3 regions of the Streptomyces sp. ADI95-16 genome follow, and region 1 is predicted to be linked to each of the others. Evidence: riboswitches for the same ligand, from Rfam matches in the RefSeq annotation. Region 1 holds a riboswitch; each other region holds the start of a gene.

The links. A riboswitch is a leader RNA that binds a small molecule or an ion and turns the genes downstream of it on or off. The one in region 1 is predicted to bind cyclic di-AMP.
Region 2: another riboswitch for cyclic di-AMP. It lies ahead of EES41_RS15270 (transglycosylase family protein); the one in region 1 lies ahead of EES41_RS29445 (M23 family metallopeptidase).
Region 3: another riboswitch for cyclic di-AMP. It lies ahead of EES41_RS27095 (M23 family metallopeptidase); the one in region 1 lies ahead of EES41_RS29445 (M23 family metallopeptidase).

The regions. Positions count from the first base shown of each region.
Region 1 is NZ_CP033581.1:6,594,638-6,601,995, reverse strand. Features, by position in the region: gene EES41_RS29465 (sensor histidine kinase KdpD) at 1-896, opposite strand, end outside; gene EES41_RS29460 (GNAT family N-acetyltransferase) at 1,251-1,706, shown strand; gene EES41_RS29455 (MBL fold metallo-hydrolase) at 1,816-3,018, opposite strand; gene EES41_RS29450 (SGNH/GDSL hydrolase family protein) at 3,226-4,011, opposite strand; gene EES41_RS29445 (M23 family metallopeptidase) at 4,178-5,167, opposite strand; cyclic di-AMP (ydaO/yuaA leader) riboswitch at 5,172-5,378, opposite strand; gene EES41_RS29440 (tyrosine-protein phosphatase) at 5,657-6,463, shown strand; gene EES41_RS29435 (aspartate aminotransferase family protein) at 6,545-7,358, opposite strand, start outside.
Region 2 is NZ_CP033581.1:3,486,302-3,493,659, reverse strand. Features, by position in the region: gene EES41_RS15295 (SurA N-terminal domain-containing protein) at 1-517, shown strand, start outside; gene EES41_RS15290 (nucleoside triphosphate pyrophosphohydrolase) at 546-1,526, shown strand; gene EES41_RS15285 (globin domain-containing protein) at 1,523-2,722, opposite strand; gene EES41_RS15280 (cytochrome P450) at 2,871-4,145, shown strand; gene EES41_RS15275 (transglycosylase family protein) at 4,248-5,342, shown strand; cyclic di-AMP (ydaO/yuaA leader) riboswitch at 5,619-5,786, shown strand; gene EES41_RS15270 (transglycosylase family protein) at 5,789-6,529, shown strand; gene eno (phosphopyruvate hydratase) at 6,803-7,358, shown strand, end outside.
Region 3 is NZ_CP033581.1:6,044,394-6,051,751, forward strand. Features, by position in the region: gene EES41_RS27085 (pitrilysin family protein) at 1-324, shown strand, start outside; gene EES41_RS27090 (pitrilysin family protein) at 345-1,712, shown strand; cyclic di-AMP (ydaO/yuaA leader) riboswitch at 1,908-2,067, shown strand; gene EES41_RS27095 (M23 family metallopeptidase) at 2,080-2,874, shown strand; gene EES41_RS27100 (GntR family transcriptional regulator) at 3,040-3,705, shown strand; gene EES41_RS27105 (HPr family phosphocarrier protein) at 3,959-4,240, opposite strand; partial or broken gene EES41_RS27110 (GNAT family N-acetyltransferase) at 4,426-7,291, shown strand; gene EES41_RS27115 (DUF5998 family protein) at 7,357-7,358, shown strand, end outside.

The DNA of each region.
Region 1 (7,358 bases):
GTGGCGTTCTCGACGAGTTCGGCCAGCAGGTGCACCACGTCGGCGACGGCGTGGCCGCGGACGGTGCCGCCCGCCGGGGGCACCACCTTGACCCGTGTGTACTGCTCGACCTCCGCGACCGAGGAGCGGAGCACCTCGCTGAGGTCGATGGGCCTGGTCCACTGGCGCCGGGAGGCGGCGCCGCCGAGCACGGCGAGGTTCTCGGCGTGACGGCGGATCCGGGTGGCGAGGTGATCGACGTGGAAGAGCTCCTTGAGCAGGTCCGGATCCTCGACCACGTCCTCCAGGTCGTCGAGCAGCGAGATCTCGCGGTGCACGAGGGACTGAAGGCGTCGGGCGAGGTTGACGAAGACCTCGACCTTGCGGTCGCTGTCGGACGGCGCGGGCGGCGCGGCGAGCCGCACGAGGGTGGTGTGCGCCTGTTCGCGGGCGCCGCGCAGCTCCTGGGCGAGCAGCCAGAACTCGTCGACCGCCGAGGGGTCGCCGACCGGCCCGGGCGGGTTCGGGCCGCCGCGGAGCGGACGGGCCACGTTCTCCCCGCGCCCCAGCCGCTCGGCGGCCGTCCGCAGCTCTTGGCGCCCGCGCGCGCTGGAGCGGCGCAGCGCCTCGCAGCGGTCGCGGACGGCCTTGGCCGCGCGCTGGGCACCGAACAGGGCGGCGGCGAGCGCGCCGAGGACGAGCAGGGCGCAGCCGGTGAGGACGGGCCACAGCCGGGCGTCCCGGTCCCCCGCGCCGCCGCCGAGCTGGAGGGTGAAGATCACGGCGGCGGCGCCGCTGAGCCCGGCGGCGAGCGTGGGCAGTACGGCGGAGCGGACCAGTTGGGGGCGTATCTGCCGGCCGGGGCCTACGGCGGCGTGCTTCGACGGGAAGTGGCGGGGGGTGCGGAGTCCGGACATCTGGGTCCTCGGTACGTGGGTGCCGGATCCCGGGGTCCTCCCAGCGGTGGCTGGGGGCACGTCCCCGGGGTCAGGTGTTGATCACCGGATACCCACGCTAGACCGCATACTCCCGCCCCGGACTGCCAGTTGGGGAACTTGGCGGGGGTGCTTCCCGCTCCCGGTGGAGCGCTCGTACGGCAGCCCGAATGCGCCGGGAGCGCGTACGCCCCCCCGCTCGGCGGCGCCGTGCAAGTGTCCGTCGCGGCGTTCCGGAAGCCCTCGTTTCGACACCGCGGCACTCGGCCCGAGCGCCCGCACCGAGCATGATCGGGTTCCTGCACACGCTTCGTTCTCCGAGCACGGGAGTCGCCCATGTCCCAGATCCAGGTCCGCGCGGTACGGCCGGAAGACTTCGACCAGTGGCGCGTGCTGTTCCGCGGCTACGCCGATTTCTACGAGGTGGAGCAGAGCGAGGAGGCCGCGCGGACGGTGTGGTCCTGGCTGACCGACCCCGGCCACGAGGAGGGCGCACTGGTCGCCGAGGACGCCGACGGCACGCTCATCGGCCTCGCGCACTACCGTCCGTACGCCCGTCCCCTGTTCGCGGCGGTCGGCTGCTACCTCGACGACCTGTTCGTGGCCCCCGAGAGCCGTGGCTCCGGCGCCGCCGAGCTGCTGCTGGCCCGGCTGCGCGAGATCGCCGCCGAGCGCGGCTGGAGCGTCGTGCGGTGGATCACCGCCGACGACAACCACCGCGCGCGCTCGAAGTACGACCAGGTCGCCACGCGCACGATGTGGGTCACCTACGACATGGCGCCCGGCCGCTGATCCACCCACCGCACGCGCCGGTACGCCGTCCGGGGCCCGGGCAGCACGGGGCCCGGGCCCCGGACTCGGCCGGAGCCCGGGCCCGGACCGGCGGGGCCTCAGGGCGGGGCTACGAGCCCACGGCCTCGGGTTCCTCGTGCGCCGCGGCCGGCGGGCGCTCGGCGGTGACCGGCCGGGGACGCGCGGCAGCCGGTTCGGCCACGGCGCCCGCCACGAAGGGCCGCCACCACGGCTCGGCGGGCGCGTCGGCCGAGCCCGGCTCGAAGGGCTGGCCCGGCAGCGGCAGCGCGATGGCCGCCCCCGCGCTCTCGGCCGCGGCGAAGGTGCCCTCGCCGGGCTCGTCCCACGGGTGCGGGGCCAGGTTGAAGGTGCCCCAGTGGATCGGCAGCATCGTGCCGTGCGGCATGTCGCCCTGGAGGTCGAGGTGGGCGCGCATGCCCTCCTCCGGCGTCATGTGGATGTCGGGCCAGTACTCCGAGTACGCGCCGATCTGGATCATCGTGGCGTCGAAGGGGCCGTGCGCCGCGCCGATCTCCTTGAAGCCGGGGAAGTAGCCGGTGTCTCCGCTGTGGAAGATCCGGTGCGAGTCGCCCGCGACCACCCAGGAGGCCCACAGGGTGAACTGCTGGTTGCGCAGGCCCCGCCCGCAGAAGTGCCGGGCCGGGGTCGCCGTCAGGGACAGCCCGGCGACCTCGGTGCTCTCGTTCCAGTCCAGCTCGCGCAGCCGGTCCGGCGGGACCCCCCAGCGCTCCAGGTGCGCGCCGACGCCCAGCGGGACCGCGAAGACGGTGTCCGTACCGGCCAGGGCCTTGATCGTCGGGAGGTCGAGGTGGTCGTAGTGGTCGTGCGAGATCACCACGACGTCCACGTCGCCCAGCGAGGCCAGCGGCACCGGCACGGGGTGCAGCCGCTTGGGACCGGCGAAGGGGAAGGGGGAGCACCGCTCGCCCCACACCGGGTCGAACAGCACCCGGCGCCCGTCGATCTCCGCGAGCACGCTGGAGTGCCCCATCCAGGTCAGGCGCAGCCCGCTGACCGGCGGCTTCGCCAGTTCGGCGAGGGTCGTCGGATAGACCGGGACCGGCGCGCCCGGGTTGCGCCGGACCCGCTGCTCCTTGTGGAAGTAGATCTTGGCGAACTCCGCCATGGAGCCGGACGGCCGGGTGCGGGCGCCGATGGGGTTCTGGAAGACGCCGTCGGCGAAGTTCGGCGAGCGGCGGATCCGCTCCATCCGCGCGCCGGACGGGTCCGCGCCGAAGGCTTCGGGCCGCAGGGCGCGCAGTCGCGGACGCAGGGGACGGGAGCCGGTCAAGGCGCCTCCAGGGTGGTTCGGGGCAGGACGGTCACACAGGCTACGACGTTCCAACGCGCACCGGCCCCGAAGGATTCCGCCCCCCGGCCCCGGCCTGGCCCCACCTCAGCCCCGCCTCAGCCCCGCTTCGCCCCGCCCGCTCCCCCGCTGCGGCCGCCCGCCCGCGCGCCCCGCCCCCCGGCCTCGCGACCGGCGGCCCCCCGCGCCCTACAGCGGCAGCAGGTCCGGCCGCTTCGCCTCGACGTGGTCCCCGGAGGACTCCCCGCGCAGCCGCCGGCCGATCCACGGCACCAGGTACTCGCGCGCCCACTGGATGTTGTCCCGGGTCACGTCCACCGACCCGCGCGGCCGCAGCGGCGGCCACGGCTGGTCGGGATCGGCGGGCACCTCCAGGCCGAGCACCTGCGCGGCGCGCAGCGCCACCCGGGTGTGCCCCTCGGGCGACAGGTGCAGCCGGTCGGCGTCCCAGGCCCGCCGGTCCTGTACGGACTTCAGCGACCAGAGGTCGAGCACCGGGCAGTCGTACCGGTCGGCGATGGCGCGGACGTGCGCGCTGTAGGTGGCCACCTTGCCCCGGATGTGCTTGAGGACCGGCACGCCCCGGGTGTCGAAGCCGGTGGTGATCATGACCTGTCCGACGGCGCCTGCGAGGTCGGCGACCGCCGCCTCGAAGCGTTCCGCGACGTCGTCGGGGTCGCTGCCGGGCCGGATGATGTCGTTGCCGCCCGCGCAGAAGGTCACCAGGTCGGGCGCGAGCTCCTTGGCCCGCGGCACCTGCTCCTCCACGATCTGGTCCAGGAGCCGCCCGCGTACGGCCAGGTTCGCGTAGCCGAAGGTGTGCTCCTCCCGCTGGTCGGCCAGGAGTACGGCCAGCCGGTCCGCCCAGCCGAGAAAACTGTCCCCGGGTCCCGGGTCCCCCACGCCCTCGGTGAAGCTGTCCCCGATCGCCGCGTACGAGCCGATGGTCTTGAGTGTCGTCGTCGTCGCTGCCACGAGAGCACATCTTTCACCCCGGTGCGTGACCTACGCCACCGTAGGCAGGGGTTGACGGTCCGTGATTTATACCACCCGGTCAGGTCGGAATAACGGCGCGAGGCCGGGACCCCCCTCGGGCCCCGGCCTCACGTGCCTGTCGTACCTCTCCCGACGGCGGCCGCCGTCAGATGCTCACGCCCTTGGAGCGGAGGTAGGCGATCGGGTCGATGTCCGAGCCGTAGGACGGGCCGGTGCGGATCTCGAAGTGCAGGTGCGGGCCGGTCGAGTTGCCGGTGGAGCCGGAGAGCCCGATGGTCTGGCCGGGGGTGACGCTCTGGCCGACCGAGACGGACAGCTGCGAGAGGTGGCCGTACTGGGAGTACTTGCCGTCCGCGTGCCGGATGACGACCTCGTTGCCGTACGAGCCGGCCCAGCCGGCGGAGACCACGGTGCCGGCGCCGACGGCGCGGACGGTGGTGCCGGAGCTCGCGATGAAGTCGGCACCGGTGTGGTAGCCGGAGGACCACATGGCGCCGGGGGTCTTGTACTGGGTGGAGATGCCGCCGCCGACGGGGGCCACGAAGGCGGCCGTCTTGCCGGCGGTGGTGGAGGCGCCCGCGCTCTGCTGCTTCTCGGCGGGCGCGGCGGGCGCGGTCTTCGGCTTGGCCTTCGGGGCCGGCGCCGACCGCTGGGCCGGCTGCTCCGCGGACTGCCCGGCGGCGGACTGCCCGGCCGGCTTCTGCGCGCGCTGCGGGGCCGGGGCCGACTCCGCAGCGGCGCCCTTCGCGCCCAGGGTCAGCTTCAGACCCGGGTGGATCAGGGAGGGGTTGGCGCCGACGGCCTCGCGGTTGTCCTCGTAGAGCCGCTCCCAGCCGCCGTCCAGCTGACGCTCGGCGGCGATCTTCGAGAGGTAGTCGCCCGACGCGACGGTGTAGACGGCCGGCGCGGTCTCGGCGGCCTGCGGGGCCGCGGCCCGGACCTGCGGCGCGGCGGCGGTGGTGACGGGCGCCTGTACCGGAGCCGCGGCGGGCGCGGCGGCCGGGGCACCGGCCGCGGAGGCGCCGGTGGCGCCCAGCAGCGGCAGGGCGAGGGCGGCGCCGCCGGTACCCGCGGCGGCGAACCCGCGCGATATCGAACTGGACTTGGGGCGGCGGTGCTTACCCTTTCCGGGCATGGCGATTTCCTCTCCGTCGCCTGCGAGGTGAGCTGTCGGATTCGGACTGGAGATGTCCGGCCGTACATGAACAGCGCATGTACGGCTTCACCCCGAGCCGTCCCGGACGTGGATCCGGAACAGCGGCTTACCTGGTTCCCCCGCTCCTGCCGCGCGCGATGGTAGTCGGGTGCGGTTCCCGGGCGGCGGCAGGATTCGGCGGTCCACCCGGATCGATCGCGAAGGTAATCCAGCCGCGCCACGGGGAACAAGCCACGAATTCCCTGACGCAATCGCAGGTATGAGGGATCAGCGGAATTCCGGTCACCCTCTGTCCATTCCGGACCCTCAACAACCGCCCTGGCAAGGGAATTCGGCCTGGGCGATCAGGCACTCACGGTCACCGTATGATCTGGCTCACGGGGACGGATCCGATCTGGCCTCCGGATATGGCAAGTTGGCGCCAAGTAGTGTAATTCGGACACCGCACGACGACGCGGAGGAGTTCCCGTGACCCAGCAGATACCCGACGCCCCGGCCATGGAGCCGGAACTGTCCGGAGTGCGCAATTTCCGTGATGTCGGCGGCCTGCCGACCACGGACGGGCGGAAGGTCAGGTCGGGACGACTGTTCCGAAGCGGACATCTCGCACATGCCACCGAAACCGACGCGGAGTTCCTCGCGTCGCTCGGCCTGCACACCGTCTTCGACTTCCGCAACGCCGCCGACCAGGCCCTCGACGGCCACGACGTGGAGCTGCCCGGAGTCCGCAACGTCAACCTCCCGCTGTCGGATCCGGCGGACGGCGGGGAGTTCTGGACGATGGTCCGGGAGGGCGATCTCGACCAGCTCCGCGGCATCCTGGGCGAGGGCAGGGCCGCGGCCCGGATGGCGAACGCGTACCGCGCCATCATCACCGAGCGCACCGCCGAGCACGCCCGGGTCCTGCACGCCCTCGCCGAGGACAGCGTCCCGGCGCTGATGCACTGCGCGGCCGGCAAGGACCGGGCCGGCCTGTCGATCGCGGTCACCCTGCTCGCGCTCGGAGTCGAGCGCGCGGCGATCGTGGCGGACTACCTGGAGTCCAACGCCCCGCACCGCCGCTACCGGATGCGCCGCGGCGGGGAGCCGGAGGGAACCCGCTCCCCCGAGGTGGCGGAGCTGCTCGCGCCCCTCTTCGACGCCCGCGCGGAGTACCTGACGGCGGCCTTCGAGGCCATCGAGGCGACCTGGGGCGGGGTGGACCGCTATCTGGCGGAGGGCCTCGGGCTGACGCCCGAGACCCTCGCCCGGCTGCGGGACCGGCTCCTCGACTAGGGCCTGCCTTCCGGCCCGATCCGGAAGACAGGCCCTGGACCGCCCGGAGCGGGCCGCCGGCGCCGCTGACGACGGGCGCCGTCAGCCGTTGCCGACGGCCTGCTTCACCAGCGTCCTGCCGAAGTCCCACATCAGTGCGCCGCCGCCGTGGGCCTCGTCCATGACCGCCCGGAAGGCGGTCACGAACCGGTCCACGTCGCCCTCGTCCACGATGAGCGGCGGGATGAGCTTGATGACTTCCAGGTGGTCGCCGGAGACCTGGGTGAGGATGCGGTGCTTCTGCAGCAGCGGCACCACCACCATCTGCGCGAACAGCCCCTTGCGGGCCGCCTGGAGCATCGTCCAGCGGCTGCGCAGCCCGAGCGAGGACGGCCGGCCGAACTCGATGCCGATCATCAGCCCGCGTCCGCGCACCTCGTGCAGCAGCTCGTACTCGGCCACCATCGCCGCGAGCCGCCCGCGCAGCAGGTCGCCCATGGCTCGGGCGTTCGCCACCACCCCCTCGTCCTCCATGACCGAGAGGACCGCAAGGCCGGCCGCCATCGCCTGGGCGTTGGAGCCGAAGCTCGCGGAGTGCACCAGCACGCGGTCCATGGAGGAGTAGACCTTCTTGAAGATCCAGTCCTTGCCCAGGGTCGCCCCGACCGGCACGTACCCGCCCGAGAGGGCCTTGGCCACGCACACCAGGTCCGGTTCCACGCCCGGCTCGTGCTGGTACGCGTAGAAGTCACCGGTACGTCCGAGCCCGGTCTGCACCTCGTCGGCGATGAGCAGCGCCTTGTGGCGGCGGAGCAGTTCCTGCGCGGCGGGCAGGAAACCGGGCGGGGCCGCGAGCACGCCCTTGCCCTGGACCGGCTCGACGATCAGGGCGGCGACATCGCCCCGGCCGAGCTCC
Region 2 (7,358 bases), 3.1 Mb from region 1:
CGGCGGGCAGCGGATCACCACCTCCGCGCTCCAGGCCCAGGTGAACGACGTCCGGGGCGCGCAGGACCGGTCCGAGCAGAGCGCCCCGGCCGCGGGCACCGCCCGGCTGGAGCGGATGAAGCTCAACAAGATGATCCAGCTGCGGATCCTGGAGGAGACCGCGAAGGACGCCGGCATCACGGTCAGCACCCGGGAGATCGAGGACGTCCGCAAGGAGACCACCCAGCAGAGCGGCGGCGCCGCGAAGATGGAACAGCTGGCGCTCGCGCAGCGGCTCCCGGTCGCGCCGGACCAGATCGACGAGGACATCCGCTTCCAGCTGCTCCTCGGCAAGATCAAGGAGAAGTTCGGTGACGACGCCTTCGTGCCGGCCCTGACCAAGGCCGCCGGCGCCCTGCACATCGAGGTGAGCCCGCGCTACGGCGGCTGGGACGCCAAGCAGATCGCGCTCGGCGAGGCGCAGACCCCCTGGATCACCCAGCGGACCCGGCCGGAGCAGCCCCCCGCCGGAGCCTGAGCCGGCGGCGCGGGGGTAGGTTCGGAGGGTGACCGACCACGTACCCGCCGAGCCCACCGGCCGCATCGTCCTGCTCACCGCCAGCCACCGGGTGGCGCCCGGACTGCTGTCCTGGCCGGCCTGGCAGACCCTGCGCGCGGCGGACCGGGTGCTGTGCGCCGACCCGGAGCACCCGCAGCTGCCGTACCTGCGGGAGGCCGGCGTCGAGGTCGCGCAGGAGGTCCCCGACGCGCAGGGCCTGGTCGAGGCCTGCGCGGGCGGCCGCACCGTCGTGGTCATCCCGGGCGGCGAGGGCGACCAGCGGCTCACCGACGGGCTGGCCCGGCTGGCCGGCTCCGGCCGGGTCGCGATGCCCGGCCTGGAGCTGCTGCCCGGTTCGTACGACCTGCCGGGCGCCCGGCTGCTCGACCTCGTGCAGGTGATGGACCGGGTCCGCCGGGAGTGCCCCTGGACCTCCCGCCAGACCCACGAGGGGCTGGTGAAGTACGCCATCGAGGAGGCGTACGAGCTGGTCGAGGCGATCGAGGACGGCGACCGCGAGGAACTGCGCGAGGAACTCGGCGACGTACTGCTCCAGGTGGTCTTCCACGCGCGCATCGCCGAGGAACACGCCGAGGAGCCCTTCTCCGTCGACGACGTGGCCGGCAGCCTGGTCGAGAAGCTGATCCACCGCCACCCGCACGTCTTCGGGGACGCCGAGGCCCTGACCCCGGAGGACGTCAGCGCGCACTGGCAGCGCACCAAGGCGGTCGAGAAGCAGAGGGAGTCGGTCACCGACGGCATCCCGCTGGGCCAGCCCGGCCTCGCGCTCGCGGCCAAGCTCGCCGGCCGGGCGCGCGCGGGCGAGCTGGCGGTGGAGCTGCCCCGAGGCGAGGGCGTCGGGTACGAACTGCTGGAGCTGGCGGCGCGCGCCGAGGCGGCGGGCGTCGACCCCGAGGCGGCGCTGCGCGCGGCGGCCCGCGCCTACCGGGACGCGATCCGCGCCGCCGAGGGCGTCGCGACGGCTTAGGGCTCGTCCGGCTCGCGGGCGCGCGGCGCGCGGGCCGAGGGGTTGTGCCAGTGCGGGGCCGGCCGGTTCAGGAACCACTCGCCGAACCCCAGCGGGCGGCCGCCCGGGCCGTGGCCCCGGCCGCCGAGGGGCAGGGAGTCGTGGAAGACGCGGCCGGGCCGCGCGCCGAGTTCCGCGAGGACGTGCGCGGTCTCCTCGACGAACTGCGGCGGACCGCTGAGGTAGACGTCCCGCTCGGGCCACAGCGCCCGGTTGCCGAGCGCGGTCGTCAGCCGGTCGGTGGCCTGGTTGCGGTGCTGCCCGGGCGCGGGCGTGATGTAGGTGACGCCGAGCCAGCGGAACGCGGCGGCGTACCGGTCGATGAGCGGCCGGTCGTAGAGGTGCGCGGCGTCCCGGGCGACCACGAAGAGCCGGACGTCCTGATCGGGGGGATGCCCGGCCAGTTCCTCCAGGATGGCCCGGATCGGCGCCCAGCCCGTCCCGGCGGCGATGAGGCTGACGGGGCGGTCGGTGCGGCGGAACGTGAGCTGGCCGCCGGCCGCGCCGAGCCGCAGCATCTCGCCGGGGCGCACCTCGCGGACCAGGGCGGTGCTGAGCCGGCCCCCCTCGATCCGGCTGACGTGCAGGTCGAGGGTGTGGTCGGGGCGGGGCGCGTTGCCGAGGGAGTACGTCCGCCAGACGCCGGGGACGCGCTCGCTGCTCACGCTCACGTACTGCCCCGGCCGATGCGGGAGCGGGAGGTGCGGCCGCAGGGTGAGGACGCCGATGTCCCGCCCGTACTGGAGGTGGCGCACGACCTCCGCGTCCCACCAGGGCGGGTCCTCGCTCGACCCGGCGCCCTCGGTCATGGTGTCGGCGATCACCTGGTAGGCCTCGGACCAGGCCTTCTCCACGTCCGGGGTCCAGGCCTCGCCGGAGGTCTGGGCGAGGGCGGCCAGCAGGCTGGCGCCGACGGCCGCGTAGTGCTCGGGCCCGGCGAGGAACTTGCGGTGGTCGCGGCCGAGCTCGCGGAGATAGGGGAGGAGGGTCTCGTCGTCGAGGTGGGCGATGACGTGGGTGAGCGCGGCGAACAGCCGGTCCCGCTGGCGTTCCATCTCCTGCGCGGAGGCCGGGAAGAGGGCGCGGATCCCGGGGTTGTGCCAGAAGAGGTGGGAGTAGAAGAACTTGACCGCGTGCTCGGCCCGTCTCTCCACCACCGCGAAGCTGCTTTTCAAGATCCTCACATCCACAAATCCGAAAGTAGGAAGGCCGGACTCCGCGAGGTCAAGTGATGGCGGATCTACGGACAGCCGCGACGATCCACCTATATGGGATGGCGGGCGGCGGCCGGGATACCGTCTCCGGGTGGATGAGCAGACCCCCGGAACCCCTTCAGACGCCCCGGCCCCCCAGGGCCCGACCCTCTTCGACTGGGAGTTCGCGACCGACCCCTACCCGGCCTACGCCTGGCTGCGCGAGCACTCCCCGGTGCACCGCACCAGGCTCCCCAGCGGGGTCGAGGCCTGGCTCGTGACCCGGTACGCCGATGCCCGCCAGGCCCTCGCCGACCAGCGGCTGAGCAAGAACCCGGCGCACCACGCGGAGCCGGCGCACGCCAAGGGCAAGACCGGGATCCCGGGGGAGCGCAAGGCGGAGCTGATGACGCACCTGCTCAACATCGACCCGCCGGACCACACCCGGCTGCGGCGGCTGGTGTCGAAGGCGTTCACCCCGCGCCGGGTGGCGGAGTTCACCCCGCGGGTGCAGGAGCTGACCGACCACCTCATCGACGGGTTCGCGGCGAAGGGCGAGGCGGACCTCATCCACGAGTTCGCCTTCCCGCTCCCCATCTACGCCATCTGCGAGATGCTCGGCGTACCGCGCGAGGACCAGGACGACTTCCGCGACTGGGCCGGGATGATGATCCGGCACGGCGGCGGTCCGCGCGGCGGAGTCGCCCGTTCCGTGAAGCAGATGCGGACCTATCTCGGGGAACTCATCCACCGCAAACGGGATGATCTGGGCAATGACCTCATCTCCGATCTGATCCGGGCAAGTGACCACGGAGACCATCTGACGGAGACCGAGGCCACGGCCATGGCCTTCATCCTGCTGTTCGCCGGGTTCGAGACGACGGTCAACCTCATCGGCAACGGCGTCCACTCCCTCTTCATGAACCCGGACCAGCGCGCGCTCCTCCAGGCCTCCCTCGCCGCCGGCGAGAGCGCCCTGCTGGCCACCGGGATCGAGGAACTCCTGCGCTACGACGGGCCGGTGGAGCTGGCGACCTGGCGGTTCGCCACCGAGCCGCTGACCCTGGGCGGACAGGAGGTCGCGGCGGGCGACCCGGTCCTGGTGGTCCTCGCGGCCGCCGACCGCGACCCCGACCGCTTCGCCGACCCGGACACCCTCGACCTCTCCCGCACCGACAACCAGCACCTCGGATACGGGCACGGGATCCACTACTGCCTGGGCGCTCCGCTCGCGCGACTCGAAGGACAGACCGCGCTTGCGACTTTGCTGACGCGTCTGCCTGACCTGGAACTTGCCATTCCGCCTCAGGAGCTGCGCTGGCGCGGGGGGTTGATCATGCGTGGCCTGCGCACGCTTCCCGTCCGGTTCACACCCCGAAACACCTGAACGTCCCCTGACCAGAAGTCAGTCCCGGGCCGGAGTTGTCACGAGCGTGCTAACGCAGCTAGGTTCTGCCGTTACCCCGCCGTTATGCGAAAGGTGCAGCTCATGCGTTCCGGGAACGGCCGCCACAGACGCCCCCGCCAGGTGCCCGCCATAGTCGTCACCGCCGGAGTCACAGGCTCCGCGCTGGCCCTGCCGCTGCTCGCGGCGACCAATGCGAGCGCTGCGGACGCCTCCACTTGGGACCAGGTCGCCGAGTGCGAGAGCGGCGGGAGCTGGAGCGCGAACGCCGGCACCGGCGCCTATGGCGGACTCCAGTTCAGCCAGGAGGAGTGGAAGAACGCGGGCGGCCTGTCCTACGCCGAGCGCGCCGACCTCGCGAGCCGCTCGCAGCAGATCGCCGTCGCCGAGCGGGTGCTGGCCTCCCAGGGCCCCGAGGCGTGGCCGCTGTGCGCGAGCCCGGCCGGGCTGACCAAGGACGGCCCGTCGGCGGACGTGAACCCCGGCAACGCCGGCTCGGTCGCCCCGAGCCCGTCCCGCCCGGACAGCTCGGTGCCCGTCCAGGGCTCCACTCAGGCCAAGGACTACGGCGCGCCGACGCAGACCCCCGCCCCGGCCGGTTCGCCCACCTTCGGGCTCCCCGACATCCCGCAGGGCCCCTCGCTCGGACTGCCCGTCATGCCCGACCCGGACCTGCCGTCGACGACTCCGTCGGCCCCCACGACGCCGGGCGGCTCGACGACCGACCCCGCCTCGCCCACGACCCCGGGCAACCCGACCACGCCGGGGACGCCGACGTCCCCGACGACCCCGACCGACCCGAGCGTGTCGCCGAGCGCCCCGGCCGGCTCGACGAACCCGGGCAACCCCACGATCCCGGCGGCCCCGGGCACCCCGGGCGCCACCACCGGCCCCGGCGCCTCCCCGAGCCCCTCCGCCACGGCGGACGACGCGGCCGGCGCGGCGGGCGAGGGTGCCGGAAAGCACCGCGGCCCGGCCGCGGTCGAGAACGCGAGCGCTCCTGACGCCGCGTCGGACCCCACGTACACCGTCAAGGCGGGCGACAGCCTGGCCACCATCGCGTCCGCCAAGGGCGTCAAGGGCGGATGGAACGCGTTGTACCAGGCCAACGAGCAGGTCATCGGCGGGGACGCGGACCTGATCAAGCCCGGCCAGAACCTGGATCTATCGAAGAAATAGCGGCACTTCGGACACCCGTAAAGACCTGAATGTCTGTTATCTGTAAGTGAGACATGCGTCTCTTCGGGTCAACTGGCGTGTCGAGTCCGCAGCGTTCCGTGAACCCCGCCCTCACCTGCGCAAACACCCCTGCGAAGGGCGCAAGTAGGGCCCGTTTCTCCCCGATGTTGCTCGTTGAACATCGGGGAGAGACCTGTCTACCTTCTGAATCGCTCGCCACCGCGGGCCTCTTCGACCGCATCGCCGAATCCTGCCGGCGGCCGGGGGGAACAGTCGTCGCGTAAAGCGCCGAAGGCAGGAGCGGGGGAACCAAGGTAGGCGCCGGGAACGGCCGTTGAGAGACGGTCACGGACCGGCTAGGGGTTAAGTCACACACCACGTGTGGCCGGGCACTCACTCGCCCGAACCCGACAGCTCACCTCGTAGGCGTCGGTGAGGAGAACTCCATGCTGCTTTCGGGCAAGGGCAAGGGCAAGCACCGTCGCGGTTCCAAGGCCGTCCGCATCGTCACGCTCGCCGGCGTCGCCGGTGTGGCCGTCGCGGCGCCCCTGATGGCGGTGGGATCCGCCTCCGCCGCGACCGCCTCCGAGTGGGACCGCGTCGCCTCCTGTGAATCCGGCGGCAACTGGTCCATCAACACGGGCAACGGCTACTACGGCGGTCTGCAGTTCTCGTCCTCCACCTGGGCCTCCTACGGCGGCACGGCGTACGCCTCCACCGCCAACAAGGCCTCCAAGTCGCAGCAGATCGCGATCGCCGAGAAGGTCCTCAAGGGCCAGGGCAAGGGCGCCTGGCCGGTCTGCGGCAAGGGCCTGTCCGGCTCCTCGTACAACGGCGGCACCGAGGCGGCCAAGCCGAAGCCGAAGCCCGAGGCGAAGCAGCAGCAGAAGGCCGCGCCGAAGAAGGAGACCAAGCGCGCCGAGGCGCCGGTCACCCGCTCCGAGCGCGCCCAGGCCCCGGCCCCGGTCAAGACCGCGCCGAAGACCGCGCAGAAGGCCGCCCCGGCGGCGCCCCAGGCCCCGAAGACCGGCAACGGCTCCTACGAGGTCAAGCCGGGCGACACCCTGGGCACCATCGCCGAGGCGAACGGCGTCCAGGGCGGCTGGGAGAAGCTCTTCGAGCTGAACAACGACGTCGTCTCGGACGCCGACCTGATCTTCCCGGGCCAGAAGCTGGACCTCAGCTGAACCTCCCGGTAACCGCCTAGAAGGCGTCAGCACCACGCACGATCCACACCGCCCGGCGCGTATCCCCCCACGCGCCGGGCGGTGTCGTGCGTGCCGGTCACGCCGATCGATCGAGCGGAGTATGTCCGGGAAGGCGGGTATTCGGGCCCTTTTTCGTCCCAGGACCCGGGCAGTCGGGCGGCCGAGTGTCCCGAGCCGGTTAGGCTCTAGGCGGCAAGGCCATCCCACGGCCTGACACGCCACCGCACACCCAGCGTCACATCCCAGAAGGAGATGCTCGTGCCGTCCATCGACGTCGTCGTAGCCCGGGAAATCCTGGACTCCCGAGGCAACCCCACGGTCGAGGTCGAGGTGGGCCTCGACGATGGCAGCACCGGCCGTGCTGCAGTTCCGTCCGGTGCCTCCACCGGTGCCTTCGAGGCCATCGAGCTCCGTGACGGTGACCCCAACCGTTACTTCGGCAAGGGCGTAGAGAAGGCCGTCCTGGCCGTCATCGAGCAGATCGGCCCGGAGCTCGTCGGCTACGACGCGACCGAGCAGCGCCTGATCGACCAGGCCATGTTCGACCTCGACGCCACCGACAACAAGGGCTCGCTCGGCGCCAACGCCATCCTCGGCGTCTCCCTGGCCGTCGCGCACGCCGCGTCCGAGGCCTCGGACCTGCCGCTGTTCCGCTACCTCGGCGGCCCGAACGCGCACCTGCTGCCCGTTCCGATGATGAACATCCTCAACGGTGGGTCGCACGCCGACTCCAACGTGGACATCCAGGAATTCATGATCGCCCCCATCGGCGCGGAGTCCTTCTCCGAGGCGCTGCGCTGGGGTGCCG
Region 3 (7,358 bases), 550 kb from region 1:
GCCGCCGAGGGCCCCACCGCCGAGGAGATGGAGCGCGCCCAGGCGCAGCTGGAGCGGGAGTGGCTGGACCGGCTGAGCACCGTCTCCGGCCGCGCCGACGAACTGTGCCGCTTCGCGGTGCTGTTCGGTGACCCGCAGCTGGCCCTGACCGCGGTCAAGCGGCTCCTCGACATCACCGCCGAGGAGGTCCAGGCCGTGGCCGCGGCCCGACTGCGCCCGGACAACCGGGCGGTGCTGGTGTACGAGCCGCTCACGGGCCCGGACACCGACGCCGACGACGCCGAGCACACCGAGCACTCCGAGAACGAGGGGGCGGAGCAGTGAGCGACACCGCAGCCGTCACGATGACCTTCCACCCGCGCCCCGAGGCCGGCGAGGCCCGGCCGTGGGCCTTCCCGGCCCCCGAGCGCGGCGCGCTCCCCAACGGCCTGACCCTGCTGCGCTGCCACCGCCCGGGCCAGCAGGTCATCGCCGTCGAGATCAACCTCGCGGCCCCGCTGGACGCCGAGCCCGAGGGCCTGGACGGGGTGGCCACCATCATGGCCCGCGCCCTGTCCGAAGGCACCGACAAGCACTCCGCCGAGGAGTTCGCTGCCGAGCTGGAGCGCTGCGGCGCCACCCTCGACGCGCACGCCGACCACCCGGGCATCCGGGTCTCCCTGGAGGTGCCGGCCTCCCGCCTGGCCAAGGCCCTCGGCCTGCTCTCCGAGGCGCTGCGCGCGCCCGCCTTCGCGGACAGCGAGGTCGGCCGGCTGGTGCGCAACCGGCTCGACGAGATCCCGCACGAGCTGGCCAACCCGCAGCGCCGCGCCGCCAAGCAGCTCTCCCAGGAGCTGTTCCCGGCCGGCCTGCGGATGTCCCGCCCGCGCCAGGGCACGGAGGAGACGGTCGCCCGTATCGACTCCGCGGCCGTGCGCGCCTTCTACGAGGCCCACGTACGCCCCGCCACCGCCACCGCGGTGGTCGTCGGCGACCTGACCGGCATCGACCTCGACGCCGTCCTCGCGGAGACCCTGGGCACCTGGACCGGCGACTTCGCGGAGCCGCGACCGGTTCCGCCGGTCACCGCCGACGACACCGGCCGCGTGGTCATCGTGGACCGGCCCGGCGCGGTCCAGACGCAGCTGCTGATCGGCCGTACCGGCGCCGACCGGCACGACCGCGTCTGGGCGGCCCAGGTGCTCGGCACGTACTGCCTCGGCGGCACCCTGACCTCCCGTCTGGACAAGGTCCTGCGCGAGGAGAAGGGGTACACGTACGGCGTACGCGCCTTCGGCCAGGTGCTGCGCTCCACGGCCGACGGCAAGGGCGCCTCGATGCTCGCCATCAGCGGTTCGGTGGACACGCCGAACACCGGCCCGGCGCTGGACGACCTCTGGAAGGTGCTGCGCACCCTCGCCGAGGGCGGCCTGACCGATGCCGAACGGGACGTGGCGGTGCAGAACTTGGTGGGCGTGGCCCCGCTGAAGTTCGAGACCGCGGCCTCCGTCGCGGGCACGCTCGCCGACCAGGTCGAGCAGGAGCTGCCGGACGACTACCAGGCGCACCTGTACGCGCAGCTCGCCGACACCGGCACCGTGGAGGCGACTTCGGCCGTCGTCAACGCGTTCCCGGTGGACCGGCTGGTAACGGTGCTGGTGGGCGACGCCGCCGAGATCGAGGGACCGGTGCGGGCCCTCGGGATCGGTGACGTCACGGTGGTCACCAACTAGACGGATCCGGAAGCGGTTCCCAAGGGGTCTCGGCGGCTTGTCCGCCGGGGCCCCTTATGTCTGTTTAGCGCTGAGGTTGCGTGTATGTGGTGTGGCGTACGCAACAAAAGCGCGAGTCTGTTTGGCGATTGACTGATGATCCGCCTAGCGTCAGGCGTGCTGTTCGTCAGTTGTAACCGCCGCATCCGCGGCACCGGACAGCGATCGCCGAGTCCCCGTCAGGCGCGAGCCTGGGGAGCCGGGGACCCACATGCGTCCCTGGGGTGAATCGGACCGCCTCGTCAGAGGGGGCCCGTAGGAGACCTTCCTGCTCCGAACCCGTCAGCTAACCCGGTAGGCGAGAGGGAAGGAAAGGATCAGCCCCTTCATGGCGTTTGGCAGTCGTGCCGCCGGCAAGCACCGTGGTTCCAGCCGTCTGAGCCGCAAGACCGCCGGCTACGCCGGCATAGCAGCCCTCGCCACCACCGGTGTCGTCGGCTCCATCGCCGCCCCCGCGTTCGCCGCGGACGGCAAGGCCCTCTCCATGGAGGACACCGGCCTGAACGCCGTGGTCGTCGCCGAGGACCTCCAGGGCGAGATCCAGGCCCAGGCCGACTCCCAGGAGCGCGCCGCCGAGGTCGCCGCCGTCAAGGCGCAGGCCGAAGCCGACGCCAAGCAGCAGGCCGCGGAGGCCAAGCGCGTGGCCGAGGCCAAGGCGAAGGCCGAGCGCGACGCCGCGGAGCGCGCGGCCCGCGAGGAGGAGCGCAAGCGCCTCAACACCTTCGTCGCCCCCGTCGAGGACTCGTACGTCAGCACCCAGTGGCACGCGGGCGGCGGCATGTGGTCCTCCGGCAGCCATACGGGCATCGACTTCCACGCGGCCTCCGGCACCACGGTGCACGCGGTCGGCGCGGGCACCGTCGTCGAGTCGGGCAACGGCGGCGCGTACGGCAACAACGTCGTCATCAAGCACAACGACGGCACCTACACCCAGTACGGCCACATGTCCTCGCTGGGCGTCTCGGTCGGCCAGCAGGTCACCGCGGGCCAGCAGATCGGCCTGTCGGGCTCCACCGGCAACTCCAGCGGCCCGCACCTGCACTTCGAGGCCCGCACCGGCCCCCAGTACGGCTCGGACATCGACCCGGTGGCGTACCTGCGCTCGCACGGCGTCAACGTCTGACCAGGCGCCGCGTTTCGCACCGCTTCGAGGAAGACCCCGGCTCATCGAGCCGGGGTCTTCCTCTTTTTTATGGCAAATATTTCGAATATCCGGCCGTACTCGGAAATTATCGTGTGTTGCAATAGAGTCGCAGCACGGTAGTCGGAATGAGGCGGAGGTTCGGTTTTGCGTATTCCTGCGCGCGCGGTGTGCACGGCGATCCGCGACGACATCGTCTCCGGGGTCTTCGGGCCGGGCAGCAGGCTGACCGAGGAGGTGCTGGCCCGGCGGTACGGGGTCTCGCGCGTCCCCGTGCGCGAGGCGCTGCGGACCCTGGAGTCCGAGGGGTTCGTCACCACCCGGCGGCACGCCGGCGCCTGCGTGGCCGAGCCGACCGAGCAGGAGGCCGCGGACCTCCTTGAGGTACGGATGCTGCTGGAGCCCCTCGCCGCCGCCCGGGCCGCCCGCCGGCGCACGGAGGCGCACCTGAAGGTGCTGCGCGGGCTGGTCAGGCTGGGGCAGGAGCGGGCCAGGAGGGGCCAGGGGGAGGATCTGCGGGCCCTGGGCGGCTGGTTCCACGAGACGCTCGCCCAGGCCTCGGGCAGTCCGGGGCTGATCGCGCTGCTGACGCAGATGCGGCACAAGGTGGCCTGGATGTACGCGGTGGAGGCCCCGGAGCGGCCCGCCGAGTCCTGGGCGGAGCGCGGCGCGATCGTGGACGCGGTGGCCCGGGGCGACGCCGAGCGGGCGCGGGCGCTCACCGCGATCCACGCGGACCGGGCGGCGGGGACGCACCGGCTCCGGGTGAGGACTTCGCAACCTGCCGTAAACATGTCGAGCGGCCCCCATTAACAAGAGCCGTATACAAAGGCCGGACGGGGCCGATATCGGCGCGCGATATTGCGCGGTGGCGGATATTCGCGGGGCAGGCGGGTCTGATTCCGGCCGCTTGGGCTGCTTGGAATATCGAATTCGCGAAGGGGCTGCGCGCCGCGAATGCGGCGGCCGGTGTCCGAAAACGCGTGAGCCGTGGTCCCCGGTGTTCCGGGGCCACGGCTCGTTCGCGTACGGGCGAGGGTCGGACCCGAGGGTCGAACCCGAAGGGTCAGACGGTCTCCGGGAGCTCGTCCAGGCCCTCGGCGACCAGCTTCGCGAGCCGGTCCAGCGCGGCCTCGGCACCCTCGGCGTCGGAGGCGAGGACGATCTCCTCGCCGCCCTGGGCGCCCAGGCCCAGGACCGCCAGCATGGAGGCGGCGTTGACGGGGTCGCCGCCCGCCTTCGCGATGGTCACCGGGACGCCGGAAGCGGTCGTCGCGCGGACGAAGATCGAGGCGGGACGAGCGTGCAGGCCCTCGGCCCACCCGACGTTGACGCGGCGCTCTGCCATGGTGATGCCCTTCAGGTTCTTACGGTTGTCTAGACCAGTCTCTCACGGCACCCGGAATGCTTCGACCGGCCTTCGGTCATAATCCGCAGCGGTTCGACCTTCCCCAGCTTGCACTGATTTGACCCCGCTTGTCGTATGCGCCGCGCGGGCGCTGTCCGGCCCGCCCTGGCCTTAAGGTGGCCCCCATGACGACCGAGTCGGCCCCCGCGTACCCGGCCCACTGGGAAGCCGACGTCGTGCTGCGCGACGGCGGCACCGCCCGGATCCGGCCGATCACCACCGAGGACGCGGACCGGCTCGTCAGCTTCTACGAACAGGTCTCCGACGAGTCGAAGTACTACCGGTTCTTCGCCCCGTACCCCCGGCTGTCCGCCCGCGACGTGCACCGCTTCACGCACCACGACTACGTGGACCGCGTCGGCCTCGCGGCGACCATCGGCGGCGAGTTCATCGGCACCGTCCGCTACGACCGGATCGACGCCACCGGCCGCCCGGCCTCCGCGCCCGCCGACGAGGCCGAGGTCGCCTTCCTCGTCCAGGACGCCCACCAGGGCCGCGGCGTGGCCTCCGCCCTGCTCGAACACATCGGCGCGGTCGCACGCGAGCGGGGCATCCGCGGGTTCGCCGCCGAGGTGCTGCCCGCCAACACCAAGATGATCAAAGTCTTCACCGACGCCGGCTACCAGCAGAAGCGCAGCTTCGAGGACGGCTCCGTCCACCTCACCCTCGACCTCGAACCCACCGCCGAGTCCCTCGCCGTCCAGCGCGCCCGCGAACAGCGCGCCGAGGCCCGCTCCGTGCAGCGGCTGCTCGCCCCCGGCTCGGTCGCCGTCGTCGGAGTCAGCCGCTCCGGCGGCGGCGTCGGCGCGTCCGTGCTGCGCAACCTGCGCGACAGCGGCTTCCACGGGCACCTCTACGCCGTCAACGAGGCGGCCTCCACCGATCTGCTGGACGGCGTACGGGCCTACCGCGCGGTCGCGGACATCGGGGCCCCGGTCGACCTCGCGGTGATCGCCGTCCCCGCCGAGCGGGTTCCCGAGGCCGTCGCGGCCTGCGGCGACCACGGGGTGCAGGGCCTCGTCGTCCTCTCCGCCGGATACGGGGAGAGCGGGCCGCAGGGCGCGGCCCGGCAGCGCGAACTGCTGCGCCAGGTGCGCTCGTACGGGATGCGGCTGATCGGCCCCAACGCCTTCGGGGTGATCAACACGGCCCCCGACGTGGAGCTGAACGCCTCACTGGCCCCCGCCCCGGCGCCGGCCCGCGGCCGGATCGGGCTGTTCACCCAGTCCGGCGCGATCGGCATCGCACTGCTCTCCGCGCTGGTCCGGCGCGGCGCGGGGCTGTCCTCGTTCGTCTCCGCGGGCAACCGGGCGGACGTCTCCGGGAACGACATCCTCCAGTACTGGTACGAGGACGAGGCCACGGACGTCGCCCTGCTGTACCTCGAAACCCTCGGCAACCCGCGGAAGTTCAGCCGGCTCGCCCGCCGCACGGCGGCCGTGAAGCCGGTCGTGGTCGCGAAGGGCGGCCGCCACACCCCGGCCGGGCACGTCGTGCCGGGGACCCGGCTGTCCGACGACACCGTCTCGGCGCTGCTCCGGCAGGCGGGCGTCATCCGGGTCGACACGGTCACGGAGCTGGTCGACGTCGGCCTGCTGCTCGCCGGGCAGCCGCTGCCCGCCGGGCCGCGGGTGGCGATCCTCGGGAACTCGGAGTCGTTGGGCGTGATCGCCTACGACGCCTGCCTCACGGAGCGGCTGCGGCCGTCGGCCCCGCTCGACCTGACGACGGACGCCTCCCCGGAGGACTTCCGGGCCGCGCTCGGCTCGGCGCTCGCCGCCGACACCAACGACGCCGTCATCGTGACCGCGATCCCGGGCGTGAGCGAGCACGCCCTCGCGGCCGACCTGGCCGACGCGCTGCGCGCGGCGGTGGCCGAGCACCCGGGCAAGCCGGTGGCGGTGGTGCACGTGGAACTCGGCGCCCTCGCCGCCGCCCTCTCCCCGGACTCCCCTCCCCCTGGGACCTGCGGCGTGGGGCTTCGCCCCGGCACCTGCCCCCGCCACATCGGCCGGCGCCCCGGAACCCGCCGCTCCCGCCCCCGCCACGGCGCCGGAGTCGGCGCCCCTGGTGCCCCGCGAGCAGCCCGCCGAGGCCGAGGGTGACGCCGGCCGGCAGGCGTGCCGCATCCCCACCTACCCCGCCGCCGAGCGCGCCGTACGGGCCGTCGCCGAGGCCGTCCGCTACGGCCAGTGGCGGCGGGCCAACGCCGAACCCGGCCAGGTCCCCGCGTACGAGGACATCGACGAGAGCGGGGCCGCCGCCCAGCTCGCCCGGCTGCTGACCGGGGTCGCGGCCGCCGACGTACTCACCCTCGACGACACCGACGCGCACGCGCTCCTCGGGCGCTACGGGATCCGCGTCGTGCGCACCCTGCCCGCCCCCACCCCGGACGCCGCCGCCGGCGCGGCCCGGGCCCTCGGCTACCCGGTGGCCCTCAAGACCACCGCCCCGCACCTGCGCCACCGCGCGGACCTGGGCGGCGTACGACTGGACCTGACCACCGAGGAAGAACTCCGCCGCGCCTACGACGAGCTCACCGAGACCCACGGGAAGCCCGCCGAGCTGCTCCCCGTCGTCCAGGCCATGGTCCCCCGGGGCGTCGACACCGTCGTCCGCTCCGTCATCGACGCCGCCGCGGGCGCCGTCCTCTCCTTCGGGCTCGCCGGCGTCGCCTCCGAGCTGCTCGGCGACACCGCGCACCGCCTCGTCCCGGCCGCCGACCGCGACGTGGCCGCGCTGATCCGGTCGATCCGCACCGCGCCCCTGCTCTTCGGCTGGCGCGGCAGCGACCCCGTCGACACCCCGGCCCTGGAGGAGCTGCTGCTGCGGCTGTCCCGCCTGGTCGACGACCATCCCGAGGTGGTCGGCGTATCCCTGGAACCCGTCGTCGTCGCCACCGGGGGACTGTCCGTACTGAGCGCCACCGTCCGCGTCGCGCACCCGCCCGCCCGCACGGATCTCGGCCCGCGCACGCTCCCCAGCTACTGACCGGGCCACCGGGCGGGCGGCGGGGGCCGTCGGGGGAGCCCGGGGTGCCCCGTACGGGCCTTAGGAT